One region of the Paenibacillus sp. GCM10023250 genome, then DNA from elsewhere that is predicted to be linked to it. Evidence: predicted binding sites of a transcription regulator. Region 1 holds the regulator's gene; the other holds the start of a gene.
The links. The regulator LexA, encoded in region 1, represses DNA repair genes until DNA is damaged. The targets are predictions, from matches to a motif close to CGAACATATGTTCG.
Positions count from the first base shown of each region.

Region 1 (7,813 bases):
CAGGTCGAGCTGGCGCAGCTCAGCTACCTGCTGCCGCGGCTGTCGGGCCACGGCAAGAACCTCTCCCGGCTCGGCGGGGGGATCGGGACGCGCGGTCCTGGCGAATCGAAGCTTGAGACCGACCGCCGTCACATCCGCGCCCGGATCACGGATTTGAAGCATACGCTCGAGGAAGTCGTCCGGCACCGCAATTTGCACCGCGAACGCCGGAGGAAATCGGGCGTCCAGCAGGTCGCGCTCGTCGGTTACACGAACGCCGGGAAGTCGACGCTGCTGCGGGAGCTGACGCAGGCGGATGTTTACGTGGAGAACCAGCTGTTCGCCACGCTGGATCCGACGTCGCGCAGCTGGAAGCTGCCGAGCGGCAAGGAAGTCGTACTGACGGATACCGTCGGATTCATCCAGAATCTCCCGCACGACCTGATCGCGGCGTTCCGCGCCACGCTGGAAGAGGTGCTCGAAGCGGACCTCGTCCTGCATGTCGTCGACAGCGCCTCGGACATGCGCGAGGAGCAGATGGAGGTCGTGCAGCGCATCCTGGGCGAGCTCGGCGCCGCCGGCAAGCCGCAGGTGACGGTGTACAACAAGATCGACCTCGTCGGCGCAAACGGTCCGCAGCTCGTGCCGGCGAACGGGCCGGATACGCTCGCGATCAGCGCCTTCAATCCGGGCGATCTGGAGCGGCTGCGCCAAGCGGTGCAGGACAAGCTGACTGGGGATACCCGCACGTTCGCGCTGCCCGCGGAACGGGGCGATCTCATCGCTTTGGCCTACCGGTCGGGCGAGGTGCTCGAGCAGTCGGTCGACGGCGAGACGATGCTGATGACGGTACAATTGAACAAGCAGGATTACGCGCTGCACGGGCATAAGCTCGACGACTACGTGCGGCAGCCATAAGCAAACGCGAATGAGGAGAGACCGGAATCGTGAGACAGCAAGGAAATCATTGGCAAACGTTGACGATGTGGGCGGAGGCTGCGGAGCAGCAGGCCGCCCCTGTTTTTCGTTCGCTCGACGGCATCGCCGAACGCAATCAGTGGAAAGTCATCGATGCGTTCCAGAAGCATCGGGTAAGCGACTTTCATTTTAACGGCTCGACCGGTTACGGGTACAACGACCGCGGCCGGGAGGTGCTCGATCTGGTCTACGCGGACGTGATGGGCGCCGAGGCGGCGCTCGTTCGGCCGCATTTCGTGTCCGGGACGCATACGATCAGCTGCGCGCTGTTCGGGCTGCTTCGTCCGGGGGACGAGCTGCTCTACATCACCGGACGTCCGTACGATACGCTTCATAAAGTGATCGGCAAGCCCGGCGACGGCAAGGGCTCGCTGCAGGACTTCGGCATCGGATACGGAGAGGTCGCGCCGCTTGCCGATGGTTCAATCGACTGGGACGCCGTCGCGGCCCGCATCACGGAGCGGACGCGCGTCATCGGCATTCAGCGTTCGCGCGGCTACGATTGGCGTACGTCGTATACGGTCGCGCAGATCGGCGAGATGGTCGCGCGCGCGAAAGCGTTGAAACCCGACGTCTACGTGTTCGTAGACAACTGTTACGGCGAGTTCACGGAGGAGCTCGAGCCGACGCAGGTCGGCGTCGACCTCATGGCCGGCTCGCTGATCAAGAATCCGGGCGGCGGTCTCGCCCCGACCGGCGGGTACGTGGCCGGCACCAGGGAGGCGGTCGAGCTGACGGCTTACCGTCTGACGGCGCCGGGCATCGGGGGTGAAGTCGGAGCGACGCTCGGCACGCTGCGCGCGATGTTCCAAGGCTTGTTCCTCGCGCCGCATCTGGTCGGACAAGCCCTTAAGGGAAGCGTGTTCGGGGCGGCAATGTTCGAGCTGCTCGGCTTCGAGACCAACCCGCGCTTCGACGCGCCGCGCACCGATCTCATCCAGGCGATCCGCTTCAAGGAGGCTGACCAGCTGATCGCGTTCGTCCAGGGCGTCCAGCGCGCGTCGGCGGTCGACGCCCATGTCGTGCCCGAGCCGTGGGACATGCCGGGCTACGAGCATCCCGTCATCATGGCGGCAGGCACGTTCATGCAGGGCGGCAGTCTGGAGCTGTCGGCGGACGCGCCGATCCGTGAGCCGTACATCGCCTATATGCAGGGCGGGCTGACATACGCCCATGTCAAATACGGGGTTCTGAATGCTCTATCCGTCCTTGCCGAGCGAGAGTTGATTGTAATTAAACCTCACACAAAACCTCACACAACTTGACATGTTTTTGGCATGGCGGTACAATGAGAGCATACAATCAGTTACTGGAAGGTTGATGCGACATGGGTGACGAAATTCGCAGGAATATGGCGCTCTTTCCGATCGGCATCGTGATGAAGCTGACCGACTTGACCGCCAGGCAGATCCGGTACTACGAGCAGCACGAGCTGATCGTACCCGCCCGTACTTCCGGCAATCAGCGGTTGTTCTCATTTAACGACGTCGAACGGCTGCTGGAAATCAAATCGTTGATCGAAAAAGGCGTCAATATCGCCGGCATCAAGCAGGTCATGAATCCGGTCTCCAAGGAATCGGAGGACGCCACGGTCGTCAGCGAACTGTCGGAAGTGAAACGGCGCGAGCTTTCCGACGCGCAGCTGCACCGCCTGCTCAAACAGCAGCTGTTGGAGAAGAGACCGGGCAAGGCGTCTTTGATCCAAGGCCAGCTGTCCCGTTTCTATAACAAAAAGTAACGTCGCGCGACGCCGCAAGATTCGCACAATACTACGAAGACTGAGGAGATGATCCCGTGAGCTATACGAAAGATGACATTCGCCGCATCGCCCAGGAACAGAACGTCCGTTTTATCCGTCTGCAGTTCACCGACTTGCTCGGCACGATCAAGAACGTCGAAATTCCGGTCAGCCAGCTGGATAAAGCGTTGGACAACAAAATGATGTTCGACGGCTCGTCCATCGAGGGCTACGTACGTATCGAGGAATCCGACATGTACCTGTATCCGGATCTGGACACGTGGGTCGTCTTCCCATGGGTGGCCGAGGACCGCATCGCGCGCCTGATTTGCGATGTGTACATGCCGGACGGCACGCCGTTCGCCGGCGATCCGCGCGGCATTTTGAAGCGCGTGCTGAAAGAGGCGGAAGAGCTCGGCTTCACGTCGATGAACGTCGGTCCGGAACCGGAGTTCTTCCTGTTCAAGACGGACGCGAACGGCAATCCGACGACCGAGCTTAACGACCAAGGCGGCTACTTCGACCTCGCGCCGATGGATCTCGGCGAGAACTGCCGCCGCGAGATCGTGCTGACGCTCGAAGAGATGGGTTTCGAGATCGAAGCGTCCCACCACGAAGTGGCGCCGGGCCAGCACGAGATCGACTTCAAATACGCGGACGCGGTCAAGGCGGCCGACCAAATCCAAACGTTCAAGCTCGTCGTCAAGACGATCGCCCGCCAGCACGGCCTGCACGCCTCGTTCATGCCGAAACCGCTGTTCGGCGTCAACGGCTCCGGGATGCACTGCCACCAGTCGCTGTTCCGCGGCAGCGAGAACGCGTTCTACGATGAAAGCGACAAGCTGGGGCTCAGCCAGACGGCGCGTTATTATATGGCCGGCGTCCTGCGGCACGCCCGCGCGTTCGCAGCGATCACGAACCCGACTGTCAACTCGTACAAGCGTCTGGTGCCTGGCTACGAAGCGCCATGCTACGTGGCATGGTCGGCGAGCAACCGCAGCCCGATGATCCGTATTCCGGCTTCCCGCGGCGTCAGCACGCGCATCGAGGTGCGCAACCCGGATCCGGCGGCGAACCCGTATCTCGCGCTTGCTGTCATGCTGAAGGCCGGCCTCGACGGCATTCGCAATAAGCTGCCGCTGCCTGCGCCAACGGATCGCAACATCTACGTGATGACCGACGAAGAGCGGATCGACGAAGGCATTCCGAGCTTGCCGGACGACCTGAAGGAAGCGCTGACGGAGCTGCTGCGCAGCGAAGTCATGGTCGACGCGCTGGGCGACCACGCGCTGGCGCACTTCTACGAGCTGAAGGAAATCGAGTGGGACATGTACCGCACGCAAGTCCACGAGTGGGAAAGAGACCAGTACCTGTCGTTGTACTAAGTTTCACGCGAAGCAGAACCGAACCCTTTGGCGCCATTGGCGCCGAAGGTTTTTTTGTCGTCGAAGGCACGTTGGGACCGGGATGAAGCTTAGCGCTTATACAGGACAAAGCTCTTCGAACGGGAGAACCGCTCCCGATCGATCCTCCGCACTGGGACGTTCGCGGCCGCATAGTATGCCCTATCCGAGTACGACGAAAGGGTGTGGCACCGATGGCCGGGAAAACGAAGGCGAACGGCGGGGCGTTCAAGGTGAGCGGCTCGACGCTGTCACGCGTGGCTGCCGTCATGGTTCCCTTCTATACGAAAATCGCGACGAACCGCTGCTTCGCACTGCGATGGTCGAAGGCGGTAAGGCGGGGCGATCTCAACACGCTGCTTCGGTTGTTCAAGTCGGTGACGACGTTTACGAAACGGGACGGGTTCTCGACGAACGCGATCGGGTATTTCGTCGATATCGGATTCCCGGATCCGATCAGCACGTATACCAACGGCACGACGATTCCGCCTGGTTCGACGCAGTTCACGTTCTCGACGCCGATCCATCAAGCGATCGCGCGAGCCGTGCTGCCATTCTACCGGGCGCTCGCCCGATCGACAGCTTACGCGGCCGCGGTAGCGGCGGCGATTAACGGCAATCGGCTGGCGACGGTTCGCTGCCTCGTTCGACGAAAAGTGAAGACCGCGGCGCTCAAGTCGGTGCGGATCCGATTCTCCGGCGTCGAATTGAACTTTAAATACCGCAGCAGCCCGTTCACTTACCGTAACCTATTGTTCCGGGAATTAGGAGGTTAGGTGACATCTGCGATTCATGCGGGCACCAAGCACAAAAAAGGGGCAGCCGCCGCGCTCGTGAAAGCGGGAGGCTGCCCCTTGCTTGTTAACCCATTAATGGATGTCGCGGAAGAGTCCGATGACCTTGCCAAGAATGCTGACATTGCGGAGCCGAATCGGTTCCATCGTGGCGTTCTCTGGCTGCAGGCGGATATGATCCTTTTCTTTGTAGAAGGTTTTGACCGTGGCTTCGTCTTCTTCCGTCATGGCGACGACGATATCGCCGTTGTTCGCGTTCTGCTGCTGGCGGACGATGACGTAGTCGCCGTCGTGAATGCCCGCCTCGATCATGCTCTCGCCGATGACATTCAGAATGAAGACCGTATCGTCGCCGACTTTGTCTGCCGGCAGCGGGAAGTAATCCTCGATGTTCTCCGTCGCGGTGATCGGCACGCCGGCGGTAACCTTACCGACGACCGGCACTTTGGCGATCGCGAGCGGGAACGGAATCTCGTTGCCCTCGCCGTCCAGAATTTCGATCGCGCGCGGTTTGGTCGGGTCGCGCCGGATCAGGCCTTTCTTCTCCAGCCGGTCCAAGTGGCCATGAACGGTCGAGCTGGAAGCAAGTCCGACCGCTTCGCCGATCTCGCGCACGGAAGGGGGGTAACCTTTATCCCGGACTTCCGTCTTGATGAATTCTAGGATCGCCTGCTGGCGGGTTGAAAGTTTCGACACCGGAATCACTCCATAAGGTTCATTTGTGTAAAATTATAGCACAGAACCGGAGTTCGTACAAACATAAGTTCGAGAAACACAGGTTCGCATCGAATGGCGAACAAATGTTCTAAAAAGTGATTGACGCCAAACGGATGTTCGTGTTAAGCTGAGTGCATAAACAGAACAAATGTTTGGGGTGCTGATGATCATGCAAACAATCTCGACATACTCGACTGCTTATACCAATAAGAAACCCGCCGTTCGCAAAGCGAACGTATCGCGCAAGGAGCGCGCCATTGAACGGCTGTTGCTCCGTCTCGCCGCCGCCTCGCTGTTTTTCGTCCTGCTGTTCGTTGGGCTCACTTTAATGAAGGGACACGCGGACAGCGACCTTCCCGCCGTGCCGGCGGAAGGCGAGCAGACCATCGTTGTCGGAGCCGGCGATACGCTGTGGGACATCGCCAGCAGCGTGCGCAAGGAAGGCGAAGATATTCGCCGAACGGTCTACGATTTGCAGAAGCGGAACAATTTAAGCTCCTCTTCCTTACGGGCTGGCCAGACGCTCATTATACCTGCGGAAGACCGGGAGTAGCGCCGGGCATAAGCAGACGACGAAGACCGAACGCATTCGTTCGGTCTTTTCTTCCGTTCGGTGATGTCCAGCTCTGCGAGGAGGCTGCCTTGCCTTGACAATGACCGTTATAAAATGTCAAAGTAAAGGATGGGATATTGCCCGAAGGACGAGAGGAGAAGACCTGCATGGAGAAAATCATCGCTCGCATCAACGAGCTTTCCCGAAAGAATAAATCGGTCGGGCTGACGGCGGAGGAGCTTGCGGAACGCGACGAGCTGCGCCGCATCTACCTGGACAATTTCAAACGCAACTTCCGCAACCAGCTGGATACGATCAAGTGGGCGGAAGACGAAGAAAACGACGATTCCATCAAGCATTAAGCGAATATTCGAGGAGGGGTAACCGAATGCGATATCGGCTATTGGGCCGCAGCGGTCTTGCGGTGTCGGAACTCTGCCTGGGCACGATGACGTTCGGCAACACGACGAGCGAAGCGGATTCCATCGCGATGGTCCATGATTTCCTGGACCGGGGCGGCAATTTCCTGGATACCGCGAACGTATACGTGCAGGGCAAGTCGGAGGAGATCGTCGGCAAAGCGATCAAGGGCCGGCGCGCGGAAACGGTGCTGGCGACGAAGGTCCGGTTCATGACAGGCGCGCACCCGAACAGCGGCGGCGTCTCGCGCAAGCATATCATGGACGCGGCGGAAGCAAGCCTGAAGCGGCTGGACACCGACTACATCGACCTCTATCAGGTGCATGTCTGGGACCACGCGACGCCGATCGAAGAGACGCTCCGCGCGCTGGACGACTTGATCACGGCGGGGAAAGTTCGCTACATCGGCTGCTCGAATTTCTTCGCGTGGCAGCTGATGAAGTCGCTGGCCGTCAGCGACCGCGAGCGTTACGCCCGGTTCGTGTCGATTCAGCCGCAGTACAGTCTCGTAAGCCGCGAGATGGACCGCGAGATGATGTCCTTATGCCTGGAGGAGAACGTCGGCGTCATTCCGTGGGCGCCGCTCGGCGGTGGGTTCCTGACGGGCCGCTACACCCGCGAGGAACCGTCCAGCGGACGCTTGACCGCCAAGCAGGGCGAGAGCTCGTGGGCGCTGCGCGCGTCCGACAAAAACTTCGCCGTACTCGAGGCGGTGCAGTCCGCGGCAAAGGAATTGGGCAAGACGCCGGCGCAGGTCGCACTGGCCTGGCTGCTGCGGCGCGAAGGCATCACATCGCCGATCTTCGGGGCGAGCACGCTTGCGCAATACGAAGAGAACATGGGCGCGGCCGGCTGGACGATGCCGGACGAGATATGGAACGCCCTCGACGAAGCGAGTGCGCTTCCGAGCGAATATCCGAACCGGTTCATCGCCAAATTCGCCCGTCCGTTCTGACCGTGCGTTTACATAGGAAGAAGCAAGTGAACGAGAGATGGGTTTGCATCATGTTGAGGGGGTTCATTCGTGTCCAGATCGTGGCAGCGTAAAGTGCAAAAAAACCAGGAATTAATCAACAAACAGCGAAAGAAGCGCGGAGAAGCCCCGTTAATGGCCGCCGCCAAGTCCGGAGGCGCGGCTGGGGTGGACACCTTTAAGGGACGCAGTTTTTTAATGCCGGCGTTCCTGCTGCTCTTCATTCTGTTCTACGTGATCGTGACGGTCACGTCCGAC
Region 1 is NZ_JBHSHY010000008.1:76,702-84,514, forward strand. It holds gene hflX (GTPase HflX) at 1-897, shown strand, start outside; gene ACFPB1_RS09400 (aminotransferase class I/II-fold pyridoxal phosphate-dependent enzyme) at 963-2,222, shown strand; gene ACFPB1_RS09405 (MerR family transcriptional regulator) at 2,285-2,695, shown strand; gene glnA (type I glutamate--ammonia ligase) at 2,752-4,080, shown strand; gene ACFPB1_RS09415 (hypothetical protein) at 4,293-4,874, shown strand; gene lexA (transcriptional repressor LexA) at 4,968-5,588, opposite strand; gene ACFPB1_RS09425 (LysM peptidoglycan-binding domain-containing protein) at 5,779-6,162, shown strand; gene ACFPB1_RS09430 (DUF896 domain-containing protein) at 6,330-6,524, shown strand; gene ACFPB1_RS09435 (aldo/keto reductase) at 6,551-7,537, shown strand; gene ACFPB1_RS09440 (hypothetical protein) at 7,724-7,813, shown strand, end outside.

Region 2 (7,813 bases), on a different contig from region 1:
CCACGCCGCTCGGGGCCACGAAGCCTCTCGCGATCGCAACCGCCTTTACAGCTTGATTCAACGCACCAGCCCCGATAGCTTGCAATTCAGCCGCCCCGCGTTCACGCAAAACGCCGGCAAGCGCTCCTGCAACAGAATTTGGATTAGACTTTGCTGAAACTTTTAAGACATCCATGGAAAGTGACCTCCTCGGGAATGATGGATGAATACCGCTATTCAGATAGTATTCGAGAGAGGCGAAAAAATTCCTTCTTTCTTGAGGCGTTGTTTGCTAAATCTTCTGAATTGCAAGAATTTTCATAGTGAAAACTGTTCCAGCTTGGACTAGTACAGCCTGTATCCTGCCTCGTTACCATTAACCCGAAACGCACGCGGATAAACAGGCGCAGCGTCTGAACTCGGTGAGCTGCGCGCATACGACGAAAAAAAAGAAAATGGCTGCTACAGGAGCAGCCAATCCGTTTCCGTCAGCCGAATCTTCTGAATCTTCTTCGCTTTGCCCGTCGCATCGTCGATCTCGACCGCGACCGCGTGCAAATGCCAGTTGCCCTCATCGACGACGAACCGCACGGGGAGCTGGGTCAGGAACTTATGCAGCACGGGACCGCGTTCCATGCCGAGCACGCCTTCCATGGATCCGACCATGCCGACGTCCGTGATGTACGCCGTTCCGTTTGGCAGCACCCGGTCGTCGTTCGTCTGCACATGCGTATGTGTGCCGACCACGATCGAAGCTTTGCCGTCCAGGTGCCAGCCCATCGCGATCTTCTCCGACGTTGCCTCCGCATGGAAATCGACGAGGATGTTTCTCGTCTTCTGCGCGAACTGCTCGATCAGCTCGTCCGCCTTGCGGAACGGGCAATCGATCGGCGGCAGAAACGTCCGTCCCTGCAGATTGATGATCGCCAGCTCTTTTCCGTTCGCTTTAATGAGCGTCGCTCCTTGCCCAGGCGCCTCCGGCGCGAAGTTCGCCGGCCGCACGATCCGCGGCTGTTCGTCGATCCATTCGAAAATATCTTTGTTGTCCCACGTATGGTTGCCCATCGTAATGCCGTGTACGCCGGCGTCCAGCAGTTCCTTGACGATCGCCGCGGTGATGCCCCGACCGGCAGCGGCGTTCTCGCCGTTCGCGATGATGATGTGCGGGGCGTATTTCGATTTGAGCGCGGGCAGCACCTTCTTGACGGCTGCACGCCCGACATTGCCTACGATATCGCCGATAAACAATACGTTCATGTCGTTCCTTACCTTTCTGTCATAAACCGGAAAAGTGGCTGACAGGCAGCCACTTTTCCGGTTTCATTTGCTATGCGGTTATTTGGCGTATTCGACGGCCCGCGTCTCGCGGATGACCGTGACTTTAATATGCCCCGGATAATCGAGCTCGTTCTCGATCTTCTTCGTAATGTCGCGCGCTAGGCGGAAAGCTTCGGTATCGTCGATTTTCTCCGGCTGCACCATGACGCGAACCTCGCGTCCGGCTTGGATCGCGTACGATTTCTCGACGCCATCGAACGATTCCGAAATGTTTTCCAGCTTCTCCAGCCGCTTGATGTACGTCTCGAGCGTCTCTCTTCTTGCACCCGGTCTAGCGGCCGATAGCGCATCCGCAGCACCGACCAGCATGGCGATGACCGATGTTGCTTCGCAATCGCCGTGGTGGGAGGCAATGCTGTTGATGACGATCGGATGTTCTTTGTATTTCTTCGCCAGCTCGACGCCGATTTCGACGTGAGAACCTTCCACTTCATGATCCAGCGCTTTGCCGATATCATGCAGCAATCCGGCTCTTCTCGCAAGCGTGATGTCCTCGCCCAGCTCCGCGGCCATCAGGCCGGTCAAATAGGCGACTTCCATGGAGTGCTTCAGCACGTTCTGTCCATAGCTCGTACGGTATTTCAAACGACCCAAAATCTTGATCAAATCCGGGTGCAAACCGTGTACGCCGACTTCATACGTCGCCTGCTCTCCGTATTCGCGGATGCGTTCGTCCACTTCCTTGCGAGATTTCTCGACCATTTCCTCGATGCGCGCAGGATGGATGCGTCCATCCGCGACGAGCTTCTCGAGGGATGTTCGGGCGATTTCGCGACGGATCGGATCGAAACCGGACAATATGACCGCTTCCGGTGTATCGTCGATGATAAGATCGATACCGGTCAACGTTTCCAGTGCGCGGATGTTGCGGCCTTCGCGGCCGATGATGCGACCCTTCATTTCTTCGTTCGGCAGCGCCACGACGGACACCGTCGTTTCGGCTACGTGATCGGCCGCACAGCGTTGGATGGCCAGCGAGATAATATCGCGAGCTTTCTTATCTGCTTCTTCCTTCGCCTGCTGCTCAATCTCTTTAATCATTTGCGCCGTTTCATGGCGAACCTCTTGCTCGACGTTGGTCAGAATAACTTGCTTGGCTTCCTCCATCGTCAGGTTCGAAATGCGCTCCAGCTCTTGTAGTTGCTGCTTGTAGAGTGAATCGATCTGCTCTTGCGTTTCTTCGATCCGCTTCTCTTTGTTGGCTACTTGTTCTTCTTTGCGTTCCAGCGCTTCTATTTTTTTATCCAACGACTCCTCTTTCTGAATCAGTCGTCTTTCAAGACGCTGTACCTCATTGCGACGATCGCGAATGTCTCTCTCAGCTTCGGTACGGAGCTTGTGGACTTCATCTTTCGCCTCGAGAACCGTTTCTTTCTTCAGCGCCTCCGCGTCTTTCCTCGCATTATCTACGATTTGGCTTGCGGCTTGCTCGGCACTGGAAATTTTGGCCTCGGCGATCGATTTTCGAATAAAATAACCGACACCAAAGAAAATTGCACCAACAACGAGAGCGATCAGGATAGTTGCCCATACTGGCATTATCTCACCTCCTCGTTGTTCACCAAAGCAAACGCTTGGGACAGTATTTGGTTTTTTCCAGCCGGTTTTTAGCTTTCACACTTAATTTGGCGAAAATAATGGTTTCGAATCAATTTTTGGAAGGAAAATCGATTCTGGATGAAAGAATACAAACTCATTTTATCTGTTGTGAAAATCAATTGTCAAGCATATGCCCATCTTCGTCTTCGAGCTCGCTCTGCGCCGCCGTCTTAACCGCCTCTCTGACGGCGGCCGACGGGAATCCGCGGCGCAGCAGAAACGCGGCCAGTTTATGCTTCCGTTCCCGCTCTTCGCCTTTCAGGTGCGGCCATTTCTTGATCGCGGCGTTTACGGCGACCTCCGTCTCCGATTCTTCGTTCAGCTTGGACGCCGCTTCCTTCGCGGTATCGCGTTTGATGCCGCGCTGCAGCAGTTCCTGCTGCAGGAGCCGCCTGCCCTTCGACTGCGACCGCATCCGCTGGGCGGCATACAGCTCGGCATAGACCGAATCGTTCACCAGCCCTTCCCGCTTCAGCCGTTCGATCGCTTTGCGGACTGCCCCCTCCTCCAGCTCCTTCTTGGCCAGATAGCGGACGATTTCCTTCTCCGTCCTTTGTCTCGCTCCTAAGTATGCAAGCGCTAGGACGTATGCCCGATGCTCGCTGTCCTCGTTCAGGATTTGTTTCAATTCGTCGGCATCGATCTCCCGGCCTTTGAACAGCCGAAATTTAATGAGTAGGTCTTCGTGCACGCTCGTGAACGGATCTCGGCCATCATTGACGAATAGATGGTATCGCTGCTTTTTCTTCTTATCTTGTTCCACGCTAGTGATCGTAAGAATAGGATCCACACCTTTCTCCTAAACAAAGAAGCACCTCGTAAAAGGTGCCTCTCGATCGTATAGGTTTGCGTTCGTTTATTCGAGCTCGAGTTCCAGCTCTTCGTCTTCCTCGTCTTCGCTGAACGCGGCGGCGCTCGCCGTCGCGGCCGCTACGTTGCTCGCGTCGCGGATTTGCTTCTCGATGACGCCCGCGATGTCCTTGCGCTCCTTCAGGAACTGCTTCGCATTTTCGCGGCCTTGGCCGAGGCGCTCGCCGTTGAAGGAGAACCAGGCGCCGCTCTTCTGGATGATATCGTGTTCGACGCCGATATCGACGATGCTGCCTTCCTTCGAGATGCCTTCGCCGTACATGATATCGATCTCCGCTTGCTTGAACGGAGGCGCGACTTTATTCTTCACGACCTTGATACGCGTACGGTTGCCGACCACGTCGTTGCCTTGCTTGATCGATTCGATGCGGCGAACGTCGAGGCGAACCGATGAATAGAATTTCAGCGCGCGGCCGCCTGGCGTCGTCTCGGGGTTACCGAACATGACGCCGACTTTCTCGCGAAGCTGGTTGATGAAGATCGCGATCGTCTTCGATTTGCTGATCGCGCCGGAGAGCTTCCGGAGTGCCTGCGACATCAGGCGCGCTTGCAGACCGACGTGGGAATCCCCCATGTCGCCCTCAATTTCCGCTTTCGGCACGAGCGCCGCGACGGAGTCAACGACGACGATATCGACCGCGCCGCTGCGTACGAGTGCTTCGGCGATTTCGAGCGCCTGTTCGCCGGTATCCGGCTGAGAGAGCAGCAATTCGTCGATGTTGACGCCCAGTTTATTGGCATAGGAAGGATCCAACGCATGTTCCGCATCGATGAATGCGGCTTGTCCGCCCGCGCGTTGAACTTCCGCGATCGCATGAAGCGCGACGGTCGTTTTACCGGAGGATTCCGGTCCGTACACTTCGATAACCCGGCCTCTAGGAAAGCCGCCGATGCCAAGGGCAATATCTAACGCGAGCGAGCCGCTGGACACGGTCTCGACTTGCATGTGAGTCGATTCTCCAAGTTTCATTATGGAGCCTTTACCAAATTGCTTCTCTATTTGACGCAGAGCCATTTCAAGCGCAGCTTTACGATCCGCCAACGAACTCACATCCTTCATGATTTATACTCACATGATACCTTGTTTTAACTGCTTTGACAAGACTTTTTGCGAACATATATTCCTATTTCTCCATTGGCCAATAGAGAGCAAAAAAAAAACCGCAGCAAAGTAATCTTCGCCACGGTTCTTCCGTCTAGAGTCGATTATAGTCGATCCCTATTGGGTTGGCAAGCTTTAATTTTACACGATCTGCTAGGTTGCCACTCCGTCGGACAAAGCCTGCCATAACCGGTACAGCAGCGATTTGGCGGCGCGGATCCGGATCATCTCGCGGTTGCCGTTCAACGTCGCCGTGAACACCTTCGTCGGCTTCCCTCGTTCGGCGAGACCGAAGTAGACGAGGCCGACCGGCTTGCCTTCGGACTCCGACGGCCCCGCGACGCCGGTGAGCGAGACGCCGAAATCGCTCTCGGCCAGCTCGCGCACCCGTTCGGCCATCAGCGCCGCCGTCGACTCGCTGACGGCCCCCGGCGCTCCCGGTCCTTCCAGCTGCGACAGCGGAATGCTCAACAAGCGATGCTTCATTAAATTCGTGTACGTCACGACGCCGCCCGTAAACTCGCCGCTGCTTCCGGGAATCCGGGTAATCAGCTGGGCCAGCAGTCCGCCCGTGAGGCTCTCCGCGCTCGCCAGCGTGCGTCTGGATGACCGCAGCAGGCGAACGACCACCTCTTCCAGCGTGATGTCTTCACTGGCGTAGAGATGCTGCCCGACGCGCTCGCGGATCGTCTTCTCCGTCTCGTCCAGCCTGCCGTTCGCCTCGAGCTCGCTTAGCGCTTTCGTCGACAGCCGGATCGCCACTTCGCCTTCCTTGGCGTACGGCGCGATCGACGGATCCGTCTGGTGCTCGATCAAGTCGATGAGCGCGTTCTCGAGGCTCGACTCGCCGATGCCCGCGAACTTCAACAGCCGCGAATACAGCCGGCGTTCCTCGTTCATGACGGTGCGCAGCCATGTTTTCGCCGGGCCGTCGAACATGGGCTTCATTTCGCGCGGCGGGCCCGGGAGCAGCACGTAATGGGTGCCGTCCGCCGTTAACGCGTTGCCGACTGCCAGCCCCGCTTCGTTGTCCAGCGGATCGCTGCCTTCGATCAGGTTTGCTTGCCTGCGGTTGCTGTCGACCATATGTATGCCGCGCGACGCGAACATGGCTTCGATCTTATCCATGCTCGGCTTATGCTCTTCGATGGCACGGCCCAAATACTCGGCAAGTGCGTCCTTCGTCAAATCGTCCATCGTCGGGCCTAAGCCCCCGGTAAAAAGAATCAGATCCGCCCGGGTGCGCGCCAATTCGATCGCCTGCCGGATGCGAGCGGCGTTATCGCCCACGACAGTCTGAAAATAAACGTCGATTCCCATTTCCGCGAGGCCTTGCGACAAGTACGTCGCGTTCGTGTTGACGGTTTGGCCGAGCAAGAGCTCCGTCCCGACCGCGATGATTTCTGCACGCATGTGAACATCTCCACTTCATAATGTATAGGATGGGCGAACCGGAACGCGGAGAAGAAAAGCATCACTCTTTCCAAGAATGGCGAAGGAGTGATGCCCGAGTGTCGAACTACGCGGTAAGCGGTATGAGATTTTTGTTCTTGACGAAATAATCGATGCCCGAGTATACCGTAATAATCGCCGCCGCGTAGATCGAAATCTGATCGAACGGAAAATCGAGAAAGGCGAACGGGAAGTTGTTGAGCAGCAGTACGATGATCATCGTAATCTGTACGGCCGTCTTCCATTTGCCCCATTTGCTCGCCGCCACGACCGTGCCCTCGAGCAGCGCGATCTGCCGCAGTCCCGTCACCGCGAACTCGCGGCTGATAATGACGATGGCGATCCAGGCATGCAGTTTCTCCATTTCCACGAGGGAAATCAGCACCGCCGCGACGAGCAGCTTATCCGCCAGCGGATCCAGCAGCTTGCCGAGGTTGGTGACGATTTTGTTCTTGCGCGCGATGTAGCCGTCCAGACCGTCCGTGCTCGCCGCTACTATGAATACGAGCGTGGCCATGATTTGATTCCACGTGATGGAAAAATCGGAACCGTCGAACGTGAGCGGCTTCAAATCGACGTTGATGAGCAGCAGCACCATAATGATCGGGACCAAGAAGATGCGTGCGAGCGTAATGCGGTTGGCTAAATTCACTTATAGCCCCTCCCCGGACATGTCGAATTCGTAAGCGTGCGTGATCCGCACCCTTTGAATTTCGCCGATCGCGGCCTTGCAGTTCGAAATAAACACCTCGCCGTCGATTTCCGGAGCGTCGTAAGGCGAACGGCCGACGTATACGTCGCTGCGTCCGTCGTACCGTTCGACAAGCACGTCGATTTCCCGGCCGATGTACTTGCCGCTCAAATCCTTCGATACTTGGCGCTGGATCTCCATCAGCGTGTTGGAACGCCATTCCTTGACGTCGTCCGGCACGGCGTTCGGCAGACGAACGGCCGGCGTATCTTCCTCCGGCGAATACGTGAACACCCCGAGCCGGTCGAACTTCATCTCGCGGACGAAATCGCACAGCCGGTCGAAATCCTCCTCGGTCTCGCCCGGGAATCCGACGATGATCGATGTGCGGAGCGCCACGTCAGGAATCCGCGCGCGGATGCGGGAGACAAGTTCGCGCGTGTCGCGCTGGCGGCCAGGACGGCGCATGCGCTTCAGGATGGAGTCCTCGCTGTGCTGCAGCGGCATGTCGATATAGTTGCATACTTTCGGATTGGACGCGATCGTATCGATCAGCTCGTCCGAGAAAAATCCCGGATAAGCGTAGTGCAGGCGGACCCAAGCGATGCCGTCCACTTCGCTGACGCGGTTAAGAAGCTCCGGCAGCATGAACTTGTCGTACAAATCGGTGCCGTAGTTCGTGGAATCCTGCGCGATCAGGCTGACTTCCTTGACGCCTTGGCTCGCGAGCTGACGCACCTCGTCCACGATCGATTCGATCGAACGGCTGCGGAACTTGCCGC
Region 2 is NZ_JBHSHY010000024.1:25,702-33,514, forward strand. It holds gene ACFPB1_RS18095 (stage V sporulation protein S) at 1-175, opposite strand, end outside; gene ACFPB1_RS18100 (TIGR00282 family metallophosphoesterase) at 442-1,236, opposite strand; gene rny (ribonuclease Y) at 1,315-2,856, opposite strand; gene ACFPB1_RS18110 (RecX family transcriptional regulator) at 3,032-3,706, opposite strand; gene recA (recombinase RecA) at 3,773-4,828, opposite strand; gene ACFPB1_RS18120 (competence/damage-inducible protein A) at 5,042-6,301, opposite strand; gene pgsA (CDP-diacylglycerol--glycerol-3-phosphate 3-phosphatidyltransferase) at 6,408-6,992, opposite strand; gene rimO (30S ribosomal protein S12 methylthiotransferase RimO) at 6,993-7,813, opposite strand, start outside.
Region 2: recA (recombinase RecA) is a predicted target of LexA. The motif match lies at 4,898-4,911, and genes of this name have one in related genera.